4 regions of the Staphylococcus sp. Ze2 genome follow, and region 1 is predicted to be linked to each of the others. Evidence: predicted binding sites of a transcription regulator. Region 1 holds the regulator's gene; each other region holds the start of a gene.
What was found. The regulator Rex, encoded in region 1, represses fermentation and respiration genes when NADH is low (regulators of the CRP and FNR family bind a similar motif). The targets are predictions, from matches to a motif close to TTGTGAAATATTTCACAA.
Positions count from the first base shown of each region.

Region 2: ACM591_RS06610 (L-lactate dehydrogenase) is a predicted target of Rex. The motif match lies at 1,566-1,583, and genes of this name have one in related genera.
Region 3: qoxA (cytochrome aa3 quinol oxidase subunit II) is a predicted target of Rex. The motif match lies at 1,144-1,161, and genes of this name have one in related genera.
Region 4: ACM591_RS10235 (cytochrome ubiquinol oxidase subunit I) is a predicted target of Rex. The motif match lies at 1,414-1,431, and genes of this name have one in related genera.

Region 1 covers NZ_CP183486.1:1,238,786-1,242,005, forward strand. The annotation lists gene ACM591_RS05550 (ABC-F family ATP-binding cassette domain-containing protein) at 1-1,058, opposite strand, end outside; gene ACM591_RS05555 (redox-sensing transcriptional repressor Rex) at 1,210-1,851, shown strand; gene ACM591_RS05560 (YeeE/YedE family protein) at 2,068-3,156, shown strand; gene ACM591_RS05565 (sulfurtransferase TusA family protein) at 3,178-3,220, shown strand, end outside.
Region 2 covers NZ_CP183486.1:1,419,539-1,422,758, forward strand. The annotation lists gene ACM591_RS06600 (proline dehydrogenase family protein) at 1-361, opposite strand, end outside; gene ACM591_RS06605 (alpha/beta fold hydrolase) at 628-1,452, shown strand; gene ACM591_RS06610 (L-lactate dehydrogenase) at 1,671-2,627, shown strand; gene ACM591_RS06615 (transcriptional regulator, SarA/Rot family) at 2,778-3,179, shown strand.
Region 3 covers NZ_CP183486.1:2,201,346-2,204,565, forward strand. The annotation lists gene ACM591_RS10350 (globin domain-containing protein) at 1-505, opposite strand, end outside; gene ACM591_RS10355 (immunoglobulin-like domain-containing protein) at 747-1,064, shown strand; gene qoxA (cytochrome aa3 quinol oxidase subunit II) at 1,329-2,450, shown strand; gene qoxB (cytochrome aa3 quinol oxidase subunit I) at 2,450-3,220, shown strand, end outside.
Region 4 covers NZ_CP183486.1:2,176,243-2,179,462, reverse strand. The annotation lists gene ptsP (phosphoenolpyruvate--protein phosphotransferase) at 1-825, shown strand, start outside; gene ACM591_RS10240 (glutaredoxin family protein) at 1,024-1,254, opposite strand; gene ACM591_RS10235 (cytochrome ubiquinol oxidase subunit I) at 1,453-2,808, shown strand; gene ACM591_RS10230 (cytochrome d ubiquinol oxidase subunit II) at 2,805-3,220, shown strand, end outside.

The DNA.
Region 1 (3,220 bases):
GTTACTTCAAAAGTAATTCCTTTAGTAATCGGAGACTCATAGCCAATTTCTAAATTTTTTATATGAAAGACATCATTACCAGTATTACGATCAAATTCAAATTGAATGTTGGCACTTTTAGCATCAATCATAGGTTTATTAATGCGTTCTATTTTTTCCAACATTTTCCTACGGCTCTTAGCCATACCAGTAGTTGAAGCACGGGCAATATTTTTATCGACAAATGTCTCTAATCTCTTAATTTGAGCTTGTTGATTTTCATATTCTTGCATACGTTTTTCATAATATTTATCTCTTTGATCAATAAATTGGGCATAATTGCCTACATAATGTTGGACATCACCGAGTGCAACGTCGTAAATTTGAGTGACAATTTTATCTAAGAAGTATCTATCATGACTGATAATTACGATGGCGCCTTTAAAGTAATTTAAATAACTTTCTAACCATTGGGTTGTTTCCATGTCTAAATGGTTAGTAGGTTCATCCAAAAGTAATAAATCAGGCTCGCTTAATAACATTTGTGCCAAAGATAATCTTGTTTTTTGACCACCGCTAAAGTCATTGATAGGCCTGTCGAAATCCGCTTCACTAAAATTCAGTCCATGTAAGACTGTTTTAATTTTACTTTCATATTGATAGCCATCTTGTTGTTCAAATTGATTGGATAATGATTCATAGCGATCGATATGAGTTTTATAAGTTTCAGAATCGTATTCATCAGCATGTTGTGCTAACCAATCTGTTTCCAATTTCATTTCTTGTTCTAATTTTTTCATTGCCTCAAACGGCTTAGACATTTCTTCAAATACAGTCTGATCTGTATTTAATGTCATTTGCTGTGTTAAATAACCAAGTTTTAAATTTTTACTTTTAGAAATATGACCGCTATCATAATCTTCAACACCAGCAATGATTTTCATTAATGTTGATTTTCCGGCGCCATTACGACCTACAATACCAATGCGTTCACCAGTTTTTACTTCAAAATCTACATTATTAAAAATATCTTCTCCGTCGAATGATTTTGTTAAATCATTGAGTTGTAATAATATCATCTGATTTTGCACCTCTCTATTCAATATCATTCTACAGTATTCAGTGTGTTGTTAAAACTATCATTGTTTATTTTTATTATTCAGTCATGTATAATGTTGTAGTGATTATAAGATTAATGAATAACAGATAATGAAATAGGGGGATAAGATCTTGGCTAATCAAAGCGAAAAGATTCCTCGTGCCACATTGAAACGTTTACCGTTATATTATAGATTCGTCAATACATTAAAATCTAAAGGCATTGATAGAGTTAATTCTAAATCCATCAGCGAAGGATTAAATATTGATTCCGCAACAATTCGAAGAGATTTTTCTTATTTTGGCGAGTTAGGCAAGAAAGGCTATGGCTATAATATTGATAGCTTATTACATTTTTTTAAAAATGAAATTAGCGAAAACGACGAGATTAAAATTGCAATTGTAGGCGTAGGGAATTTAGGTAAAGCATTATTAACATATAACTTTTCAATACATGATGAAATGACTATAACTGAAGCATTCGATATTCGTGAAGAAATTATTGGGACACAAATAGGTAAAGTGACAGTTAGTCCATTTGATAAAATAAAGGAAATATTATCGCAAGAAGATATAGATGTAGTGATACTGACTACGCCTGAGGAAGCGGCTCAAAACGTAGCCGATGTATTAGTGGAGTCAGGTGTTAAAGGAATACTTAACTTTACACCAAGTCGTGTACTAACACCATCAGACGTTCAAGTTCATCATATTGATTTAGGTATTGAATTACAATCTTTATTATTCTTTATGAAAAATTATAGTAATAAATAAGAAATGTTTAGTTAGTTTTTTATAGATACAGTAATACATTCCATGTATTGTGTTTATAAAAAACTATTTTTTTATGGATGTTTAATTTGAATTTCAAAAATACGACTACTATTAATTTAGCAGAAAGTTAAAAATTTATGAGTTGCAAGGTTGAAATTTTATACGATTTCTAATATTATTAATCTTATTGATTTTATCGGGAAAGAGGTTATTAATATGACTTGGTTAATAATCAGCGGCATTATTGTGGGAAGTCTTTTAGGCTTTGTTATGCAAAGAACACGGTTTTGTTTAGCTGGTGGATTTAGAGACATGTATATTCAAAAGAGTAACAAAATGTTTTATGCATTACTTATAGCAATTACAGTTCAAAGTATAGGATTGCTCATTTTAACTTCAACTGGTTTAGTACAAATACCTGATTCAACTTATCCAGTTATTGGGACGGTAATAGGTTCGTTTATATTTGGTTTAGGTATTATATTAGCTGGTGGATGTGCAACTGGTACTTGGTATAGAGCAGGAGAAGGTTTAATTGGTAGTTGGATGGCACTCATTGCCTATGCATTTACTTCGGCAGCTACGAAATATGGTTTGTTATTACCATTAATGGATGGTGTAAACAAACCTACAAATGTTAATACGAGTATGTCACAAACTACAGGGATACCGACATGGATTTGGGTAACATTGCTTACAGTTATTACAGTGTTTTTTGTAGTCAAAACATTACGCAAACCAAAACCTAAATTTGCTGTTCCTAAATTAAAGCAGAAATTTACAGGTGTACGTCATTATTTATTTGAAAAGAAATACCATCCTTTTGTGGCTGCAATAGCAGTAGGACTCATCGCGTTAATTGCATGGCCTGTAAGTGAATCGACAGGAAGAATGTATGGGCTAGGTATTACTACTCCATCTGCCAATCTAGTACAGTTTTTCGTTACTGGTGATTTGAAATTACTAGATTGGGGTGTATTCTTAGTACTTGGGATATTCCTAGGTTCTTATTTGGCGGCTAAAGGTGCAAGAGAGTTTAAATGGAGATTGCCAGATAAAAAAACCATCCGAAACAGTGTTATTGGTGGCGTATTTATGGGATTCGGCGCTTCAGTGGCAGGTGGTTGTTCAATAGGTAATGGACTAGTAGAGACAGCAACGATGTCATGGAAAGGTTGGATTGCACTCGCTTCAATGATCTTAGGGGCTTGGACAATGAGTTATTTTGTATTTATAAGACCTATGAAAAAAGCGCAGAAGCAAACTTCTAATGAGAATGTAACGTCACAAACGCAAACAATATAATTAATATAGGAGGCACAAATTATGGTACACGAGTTAGGTACAGTTGGAATGGTTTGTCCATTCC
Region 2 (3,220 bases), 180 kb from region 1:
CTTTCAATAATATTTCACGTAAATTGCGATAAGCAAGATCTGTATCAAACTCTGAACCTAGCTGGCTCAATTTAATAGACATGTGACCATCTAAGTTATGATTGTAAATTGCATACATCACTTCTATGATTTGGTCTTTTGCTTGGATTGCTTCACCTTCAGTTAGAACAAACTCACCAAGACAATCAACTGTAACAGTGATTCCCTTGTTATTTAAACGTTCAATTGTGTCCACCAAGGCAGTAATAGTATTACCTGCAACTACTTTATTTGCCCCGAGCATTGGCCCGATCTCCTTGGCAGTCTTATTCAAAAGCGGATTATTTGATAATCCGATAAAAAAATTCTTCACAATTGGCATATTAATTCCTCCTATTCCGCTTATAGCTATGTTTCATTAATAGTGTAGCATGAATCAAATAGTAATGAAATCGTTTACAATAAAATATATTACACTTTAAATTATTAAATGCACTCATGAGTTCCATATTGAAGAGAGTTATAAATTTAGTTGTAGGAAATAAACTCATTTTTAGAGTTGTATTGTTATGTTTAAAATGGAAAAACTACATGATATTTTGATACAATACAGTTAATGAATTTAAAGTAGAAGGGGAAGTATGGAAAATGTGGAAATGGGAAACCGAAAATGAAGCCAAAGGTATTGTGGTGATTGCACACAACATGCTTGAACATACAGGTAGATACGCATATGTAATTACAATGCTTCGCCGTAATGGGTATCATGTGATTATGGGAGATTTGCCAGGACAGGGGCAAACCTCACGTTCAAACAAAGGGCAAATTGATAATTTTGATGTATATCATGAGCATATACTTGAATGGATTCGAATCGCGAACGAATATAAATTGCCAACTTATGTCTTGGGCGTAGGATTGGGTGGTTTAATTGTTTTAAACATGCTTGAAAAAGTGGAGGTACCTATAGAAGGGTTGATGTTACTTTCACCATTACTTGAGTTTAAAAAAAGTAATAAAACTAGAAAAGATAAGATTATTTCTAATATAGGTAAAATTGCCAAAGATACGAGATTTAAAGTTGGTATTACGGTTGAAGATTTAACCAGAAATTCTGAAGTAATCGATGAAACAAATAATGATCAACTTATGCTACAAAAAGTCACATACCACTGGTATAAACAAATTATTGAGATAATGAAGGAAACGGTAAATCACTTAAAAGATGTAAAATCGTTACCATTACTTTTAATGTATGGCACAGAAGATAAAGTAGCCGATGTCACGGCGATGGATTTAATAAAAGAAAAAATCATTACTGAAGAATTATATTTCAAGGCTTGGGATGGATTATACCATGAAATACATAATGAACCTGAGAGAGATGAAGTCATGAGATATATTTTAGCTTTCTTGAATAATAGTTCAAGTAATAATGGTTTCATAGTACATGATGAAAATGAAGTCTCATAACAATCAAAAAGTCTAATTAAAGGTTTGCTGCATATATATGCTAAGAAGAAATCGTACTAAGGTGTACGGTTTCTTTTTTTATTTATAGCTTCAAATATAAAGAAATATTTAATTTGTGAAATAAATCACAAAAACATTGCAATTTTTTATAGACCCTGTTATATTTAATTTGTGAAATAAATCACATAAAAGTTCATATACGTAAGGAGAGTCTTATTATGGAATATATTAAAAGTAATAAAGTAGTTTTAATTGGAGATGGCGCTGTAGGCTCTAGTTATGCATTTGCATTAGTTGCTCAAGGGGTAGCGGATGAATTAGTGATTATTGATTTAGCAGAAGAAAAAGTTAAAGGTGACGTGATGGATTTGAACCACGCTGCACCTTATGGTGGGTCACCTATAAAGATAAAAGCGGGTAGCTATAAAGATTGTGATAACGCAGACATAGTTGTAATTACTGCTGGCGCTGCTCAAAAACCAGGAGAAACAAGATTAGATTTAATTGAAAAAAACACAAAAATATTTAAAAATATAGTGTCTGAAGTTATGAATTCAGGATTTGATGGTATTTTCCTTGTAGCTACAAATCCTGTAGATGTTTTGACTTATGTAACAAGAGAAGTTTCAGGTTTACCAAAAGAAAAAGTCATTGGTTCTGGAACGATATTAGATACTGCAAGATTTAAATACGAATTAGCAGAAGAATTTGGCGTTTCAGATAGAAGTGTTCACGGACAAATTATAGGCGAGCACGGAGATTCAGAATTGGCAGTTTGGTCACAAGCAAATATTGCTGGTCAACCATTATATCAATTACTTAAAGATGATCCTGAAAGACAACACAGAATTGAAGAAATTTTTGTGAATACGCGTGATGCGGCGTATGATATTATTCAAGCTAAAGGGGCGACATACTACGGTATCGCTATGGGATTGGTTCATATTACAAAAGCTATATTAAACAATCAAAATCTCGTCTTAACAGTTTCTAGTTATTTAGAAGGAGAATATGACCAAAAAGGTGTCTATGTTGGTGTACCTACAAAAATTAATCGACAAGGGGCAGTGAAAGTATTTGAAATACCTTTAAGCGAGGAAGAAGAGAAATTATTCAACAATTCTGTCAACATTTTGAAAGAAATGCAAAATAAAATATCTCATTTAATTGCATAATTCATAGTTTGAATTTAAACTGTATATAAGATTAATTTTATTAAAAATTCTAATATTTATTCAGTGAAGAATTTATATCACAATGAATGGTGATTTTTATGAATTAATTTTACATGTTTAAACTTTATTCTATGATTGGGGGATTATTATATGGGGAAGACATTTGCTGATAAAGTTGATGGCGTATTGCAATTGGAATCGGTATTAAAAGAAATTGATGATATTTTTGCCAAAGTACAAAAGCAATATAAAATGTCAAAAGAAGAAATATTGATTCTTCTTACACTTTGGAAAGAAGGTTCAATGACTTTAAAGGAAATGGATGATTTTGTTCATATTAAGTCTTATAAACGTACAAGAACGTATAATGATTTAGTTGAAAAAACTTGGATCATTAAAGAAAGACCGCAGAATGATGAACGTACAGTTATCATACATTTCAATGAAGATTTAAAAGATCAACGGGAAAGACTTTTAAACTTCTTTAAAGAAGAAATTGATGGCAAATCAACTAGTATTCAAAACAGTCTTAAATCTATCATTAATCTATAGGGAATAGTAAAGCCACAGTGCCTAAGCACTGTGGCTTTATT
Region 3 (3,220 bases), 960 kb from region 1:
CAGTAAACATTATTATATCTGAAGTGATTGATTTTATATTGATAATTTCAAATGGTTTAAAGCCCTCCCAAGCCATTTCATTATAAATATCTTTCTCTACATTAATAAATACTGAAGCTATTTCACCGTATGCTTTCGCCCACGTAGCAATAATCACATCATCTTCTGGAAGATGTAATACATTTTGAATAGCTGCTAACAAATTTTCTCCTACTATATCATACCCAGCTTCTGGCACTTGTAGCGCACAGTGTTTATAAGCTATTTCTTTAACAACTGGCATGATCCGCGTCAAATCATCTATATTAACCGCTGCAGCTAGTACACTTTGTGCTAATGCAGTAGACTGTAAACCTTTTTTCTGATTAGTCTGGTTGAACATATTCTTCAACTCAGGGTGTCTGGTAAACATTCTATTGTAGAAGTATGAAGTGATTTCTTCTCCCTTTTGTTGTAATACAGGAACTGTCTCTTTAATTATATCTCGTTCTTTTTCATTCAACATTTAATCAACCCCTAATTTTATTTACTCCTTTTTACATTTTTATCTTATTACAAAATTAAATATTGCAAAAGGTTTATGTGATAAAATTCACAAAAAGTTCAATTTACATAATTTTAATCGGAAATTACAATGAAATTTATAGAAATAAGATATATTAGGACTATAGTATGATGTGTATTGTAGCAAATTAAAGTATAGTAAGATTTAATAAAATTAATGTTTTGCGTTCGGAGGTTACGTAATGAATAAATTAATACAATCTTTGTCTGCATTAGGTGTATCTGCTACGCTTGTGTCACCTAACTTAAGCGCAGAAGCTACTGACAATTCAATTCCAGAACTTAAAGGAATTAATGATACAATTATCGATAAAGGCGACGACTACAATATATTAAATGGCGTACGTGCTTATGATAAAGAAGACGGAGATCTTACACACAAAATCACAGTTGATGGTAATATTAATACCAAAAAAGCTGGTAAATATAAGATTGAATATAAAGTTGAAGATTCAGATGGCGCAACTAATAAATCTATTCGTTATATAGAAGTAAAATGATTTTCCAAATTTAATACATATACCCCTAAATGATAATGTTTATCACTATTTTGTGAGTAATTTTGGTTTATTGTCTTAAATATGACACTTTTCACAAAATGTACACATAATTTTAACAAATCTTTAAAAGCCCACCAGACGTTGAGTTTGTTGGGTTTCTTTTAATTTTACAATATTTTTTTTCGCACAAACACTTGTAAATATTGCGTAATATCTTAAAATTGATGGTAAGCCCTACATTTGTAGTATTAGGAGGTCAAAAAAGTGTCAAAATTTAAGTCTTTGCTTCTACTCTTTGGCTCGCTAATTTTGCTTAGTGGTTGTTCTAACGTAGAAGTTTTAAACCCAAAAGGGCCGATGGCAAGCGATACGAAGTTTTTGATTATGTATTCAATCATCTTCATGCTTGTTATTATTGCCGCTGTTGTTATTTTATTCACAGTTTTCCTATATAAATATAGAATAGGAAATACAAAAGAATCAGGAAAGATGCACCACAATTCTTTAATGGAAACAATTTGGTTTATTATTCCTGTAATTATTGTAATTGCTTTAGCTATCCCAACGGTTAATTCGCTTTACAATTATGAGGAAAAACCACAGAAAGAAGACGATCCACTTGTTGTTTATGCGACAAGCGCTGGTTATAAGTGGTTCTTTAGTTATCCTGAACAAAAAATCGAAACAGTTAATCATTTAACTATTCCGAAAGATCGCCCTGTTGTCTTCAAACTCCAATCAATGGATATGATGACAAGTTTCTGGATTCCACAATTAGGTGGCCAAAAATATGCGATGACAGGTATGACAATGGACTGGACATTAACAGCTAGTGAAGAAGGTACGTTCAGAGGACGTAACTCAAACTTCAATGGTGAAGGCTTCGAACGTCAAACATTTGACGTTAACTCTGTAAGCCAAAGTAAATTTGAGGATTGGGTAAAAGATGCGAAAAGCAAAAAAGTATTGGACCAAGATACATTTGATAAGCAACTTTTACCAACAACTGAAAATAAAAACTTAACTTTCAGTGGTACGCATTTAGCATTTGTTGATCCTGCAGCTGATCCAGAGTATATTTTCTATGCTTACGATCGTTACAATTATGTGCAGAAAGATCCAAACTTTAACACTAAAGACGAAATGAAAGCTGATGTGTTAGATAAACCAGATAAACCTGCACGTAAGCCACAAATCACAAATGCAAACTATGAGCGTCATGGAATGAAAGCCATGATTCTAGGCAATAATGAACCATATGATAGTGAATTCAAAGATAATGAATCACATAATATGGACGAAATGGAAAAAATCTCTGAAGGTGTTAAAGATGAAAAAGCATCTAAAATAGAGAAAAAAGACCATGAAAATGGAGGTGGACATTAATGAATTTTCCATGGGATCAATTACTCGTTCAAGGTAACTGGATGATTACGATGGCACAAATTGGTGCACCATTTGCAGTCATTGCTGTGATCGCAGTAATTAGTTATTTTAAATTATGGAAATATCTATACAGAGAATGGTTCACATCTATTGACCATAAAAAAATTGGTGCGATGTACTTAATCTGTGCGGTATTAATGTTCGTACGTGGCGGTATCGATGCGTTAATGATGCGTACACAATTAGCAATTCCAGATAACACATTTTTAGAAGGAAACCATTACAATGAGGTCTTTAGTACACATGGTGTAATAATGATTATCTTTATGGCAATGCCTTTCATCTTTGGTTTATGGAATGTCGTAATACCATTACAAATTGGTGCACGCGATGTTGCATTCCCTGTATTAAATAACGTAAGTTTCTGGCTATTCTTCTCAGGTATGATTTTATTCAATCTTTCATTTATAGTCGGAGGTTCACCTGCAGCTGGTTGGACAAACTATGCACCACTTGCAGGAGAATTCAGCCCAGGACCTGGGGTTAACTATTACTTAATAGCAATACAAATTTCTGGTATCGGTACATTAATGACCGGTATTAACTTCTTTGTTACTATACTTAGATGTAAAACACCAACTATGAAATTCATGGAAATGCCAATGTTCACGGTTACTACTTTCATTACGTCATTAATCGTTATCTTGGCTTTCCCTGTATTAACAGTTGCATTAGCACTATTTACGACGGATAGAATATTCGACACTGCA
Region 4 (3,220 bases), 940 kb from region 1:
ACTGAGTTCTTATATATGGGTAGAGATGAAATGCCAACTGAAGATGAACAATTTGAGGCTTATAAAAAAGTGTTGGAAACAATGGAAGATAAGCGTGTTGTTGTACGTACTTTAGATATTGGTGGCGACAAAGAGTTACCATATTTAAACTTACCTGAAGAAATGAATCCATTCTTAGGATATCGTGCAATTCGTTTATGCTTAGATCAACCTGATATTTTCAGACCACAATTAAGAGCATTATTACGTGCATCTACTTACGGTAGATTAAATATCATGTTCCCAATGGTTGCCACAATTAAAGAGTTTCGAGATGCAAAAGCATTATTATTGGAAGAAAAAGAGAATTTAACAAACGAAGGCATTGAGGTATCTGACGATATTGAATTAGGTATTATGGTAGAGATACCATCAACTGCTGCTTTAGCAGATGTATTTGCTAAAGAAGTTGATTTCTTTAGTATTGGTACAAATGATTTGATTCAATATACAATGGCTGCTGATCGTATGTCTGAGCGTGTTTCTTACTTGTATCAACCATACAATCCTTCAATTTTACGTTTAGTAAAACAAGTGATTAAAGCTTCACATAATGAAGGAAAATGGACTGGTATGTGCGGAGAAATGGCTGGAGATGAAACTGCTATTCCATTGCTATTAGGTCTAGGTTTAGATGAGTTTTCAATGAGTGCGACATCTATATTGAAAGCACGTCGACAAATCAAAGGTTTAAGTCAAAATGAAATGGAAGAACTAGCGGATAGAGCAATTAATTGTGCGACTTCAGAAGAAGTGCAAGAATTGGTTGAACAATACGCAAAATAAAAATTTTGAATAATTTTGTAAGCGAATGCATATAAGTTTGAATTGCTTTAGTGTATCGCTTTAACCAAAAAACTGTTCACAGAGTTAAATAACTTTGTGAACAGTTTTTTTATTATTCAAGTCTTTCAATACACAATTGTTGTAAAAAGAAACTTTCTGAGTTAGGTTTGATATATGAGTTAATGAGGACAAAGCCAATTAACTTAAGTTTAGACTTTGATTGATTTTATCCATATCAATTTGATACATTGGTTCGTTGTCTATTAAGATAAATGGTGTAGCAAATGCATCATAATCTATCATTTCCTTTCTGAATTTTGAATTGCTAATATTTTTTTCAGTATAGTCAATTGCTTTATCTGATAAGTAATTTTTGATAAACGTACAAGGGGGGCAATCATTTTGAGTGTAAATTATAATTTCAGTCATGGTACTTTGTCCTTTCATAATTGTAATTTACTTAAATATAAGAAACTTTAATAAATTATTCAAGTTTAAAAATTACATGTTATTGGTCATTAATTTGTCACTTTATTTTGAGCGCAATTTATTTCAAAAAAAAGTAAAGCAGTTTATAATGAATAGACGTTGTGATTTTTGTCACAAATAAATAAAAAAGGTGATATTATGGATTCAGTTGAATTAGCACGTTTTTTAACTGCGATGACACTCGCAGTTCATATAATTTTTGCAACAATCGGAGTAGGTGTACCGGTCATGTTTGCTGTTGCTGAGTTTTTAGGGATTAAGAAAAATGATCCATCATATACGGCTATGGCTAAAAGGTGGTCTAAAGGCTATACCATCACAGTTGCGGTTGGTGTTGTAACCGGTACTATTATTGGTTTGCAATTGTCTTTACTTTGGCCAACGTTTATGCAAATGGGCGGTCACGTTATAGCATTACCATTGTTTATGGAAACTTTTGCTTTCTTCTTTGAAGCAATTTTCTTGAGTATTTACTTATATACATGGGATCGTTTTAAAGGGAAGTGGACACATTTTCTAATAAGTATTCCGGTTATATTAGGTGGCTCATTCTCCGCGTTCTTTATCACAGCAGTTAACTCATTCATGAACACACCTGCTGGATTTGAAATGAAAAACGGTAAAATGGTTAACGTACAGCCACTAGTAGCAATGTTTAATGATTCATTCTTAATACGTTCATTTCACGTTGTAGCCACTGCGTTAATGACGATGGCATTTGTATTAGCAGCTATTGCAGCATTCAAATTATTAAGAAATAAATTTAAAAAAGATACTGAGTATCATAAAAAAGCACTTAAATTAACTATGATTCTAGGTGTGATATTCACCTTGGGCTCAATGTTAGCTGGGGATATGTCAGCAAAATTCTTACATCAAGAGCAACCAGAAAAACTAGCAGCATATGAGTGGCATTTTGATACAGAATCAAATGCAGATTTAGTACTATTTGGTTCTTTAGATGAAAAAACACAAGAGGTTTCAGGTGCGGTTAAAATCCCTGGTATTTTAAGCTTCTTAGCAGATAATAATACAAATACGGAAGTAAAAGGGTTAAATGATTTCCCTGAGGAATTACATCCGCCGATGATTGTACATTATTATTTTGACTTAATGGTTTCTATGGGTGTATTTTGCCTTGTAGTATCAGGTGCATACGTGTTGACGCTTGTATTTAAAAAGTTACGGAAATTTACACATTCTAAACCAATGTTATATGGTGCATTATTGACTGGACCTGCAGCCATGTTGGCAATTGAGTTTGGTTGGTTCTTAACAGAACAAGGCCGTCAACCATGGATGGTTCGGGGCTATCTAAAAGTAGCTGATGCCGCAACACAAGCAGGTGGCCTAACACTCGTGACGATATTATTTGGATTACTTTATATCGTGCTTATAGTTACTTCTGCTTATGTACTGATTCGTATGTTTAGACATAAGCCAGCTTATAAAGACGTTGAAGCATTAGCTTCAGAAAGAGGTGAAGCAGAATGATATTTGCTTATATTGGTATTTCAGTGCTTTGGATTTTCTTGTTCTGTTACATCATTATCGCCTCAATTGATTTTGGTGCAGGCTTTTTTACACTACATGCAAAAATTACGAAGCAGGATAAGAAAATTAATCATTTAATCGCACGTTATCTAAATCCAGTATGGGAAGTAACAAATGTGTTCTTTGTATTTTTCTTCGTAGGAATGGTTGGATTCTTCCCGGATGCAGCGAAGTATTTTGGCACAGTGTTACTATTGCCAGCGTCAATCGCGTTGATTTTACTATCAATTAGAGGTGGCTTTTACGCTTTTGAAAACTATGGTCCAGATACAAAGTTACCTTGGTTAGCAATGTACGGCATTGCTGGATTATTGATTCCAGCTGCACTGGCTACAACGTTAACGATATCTGA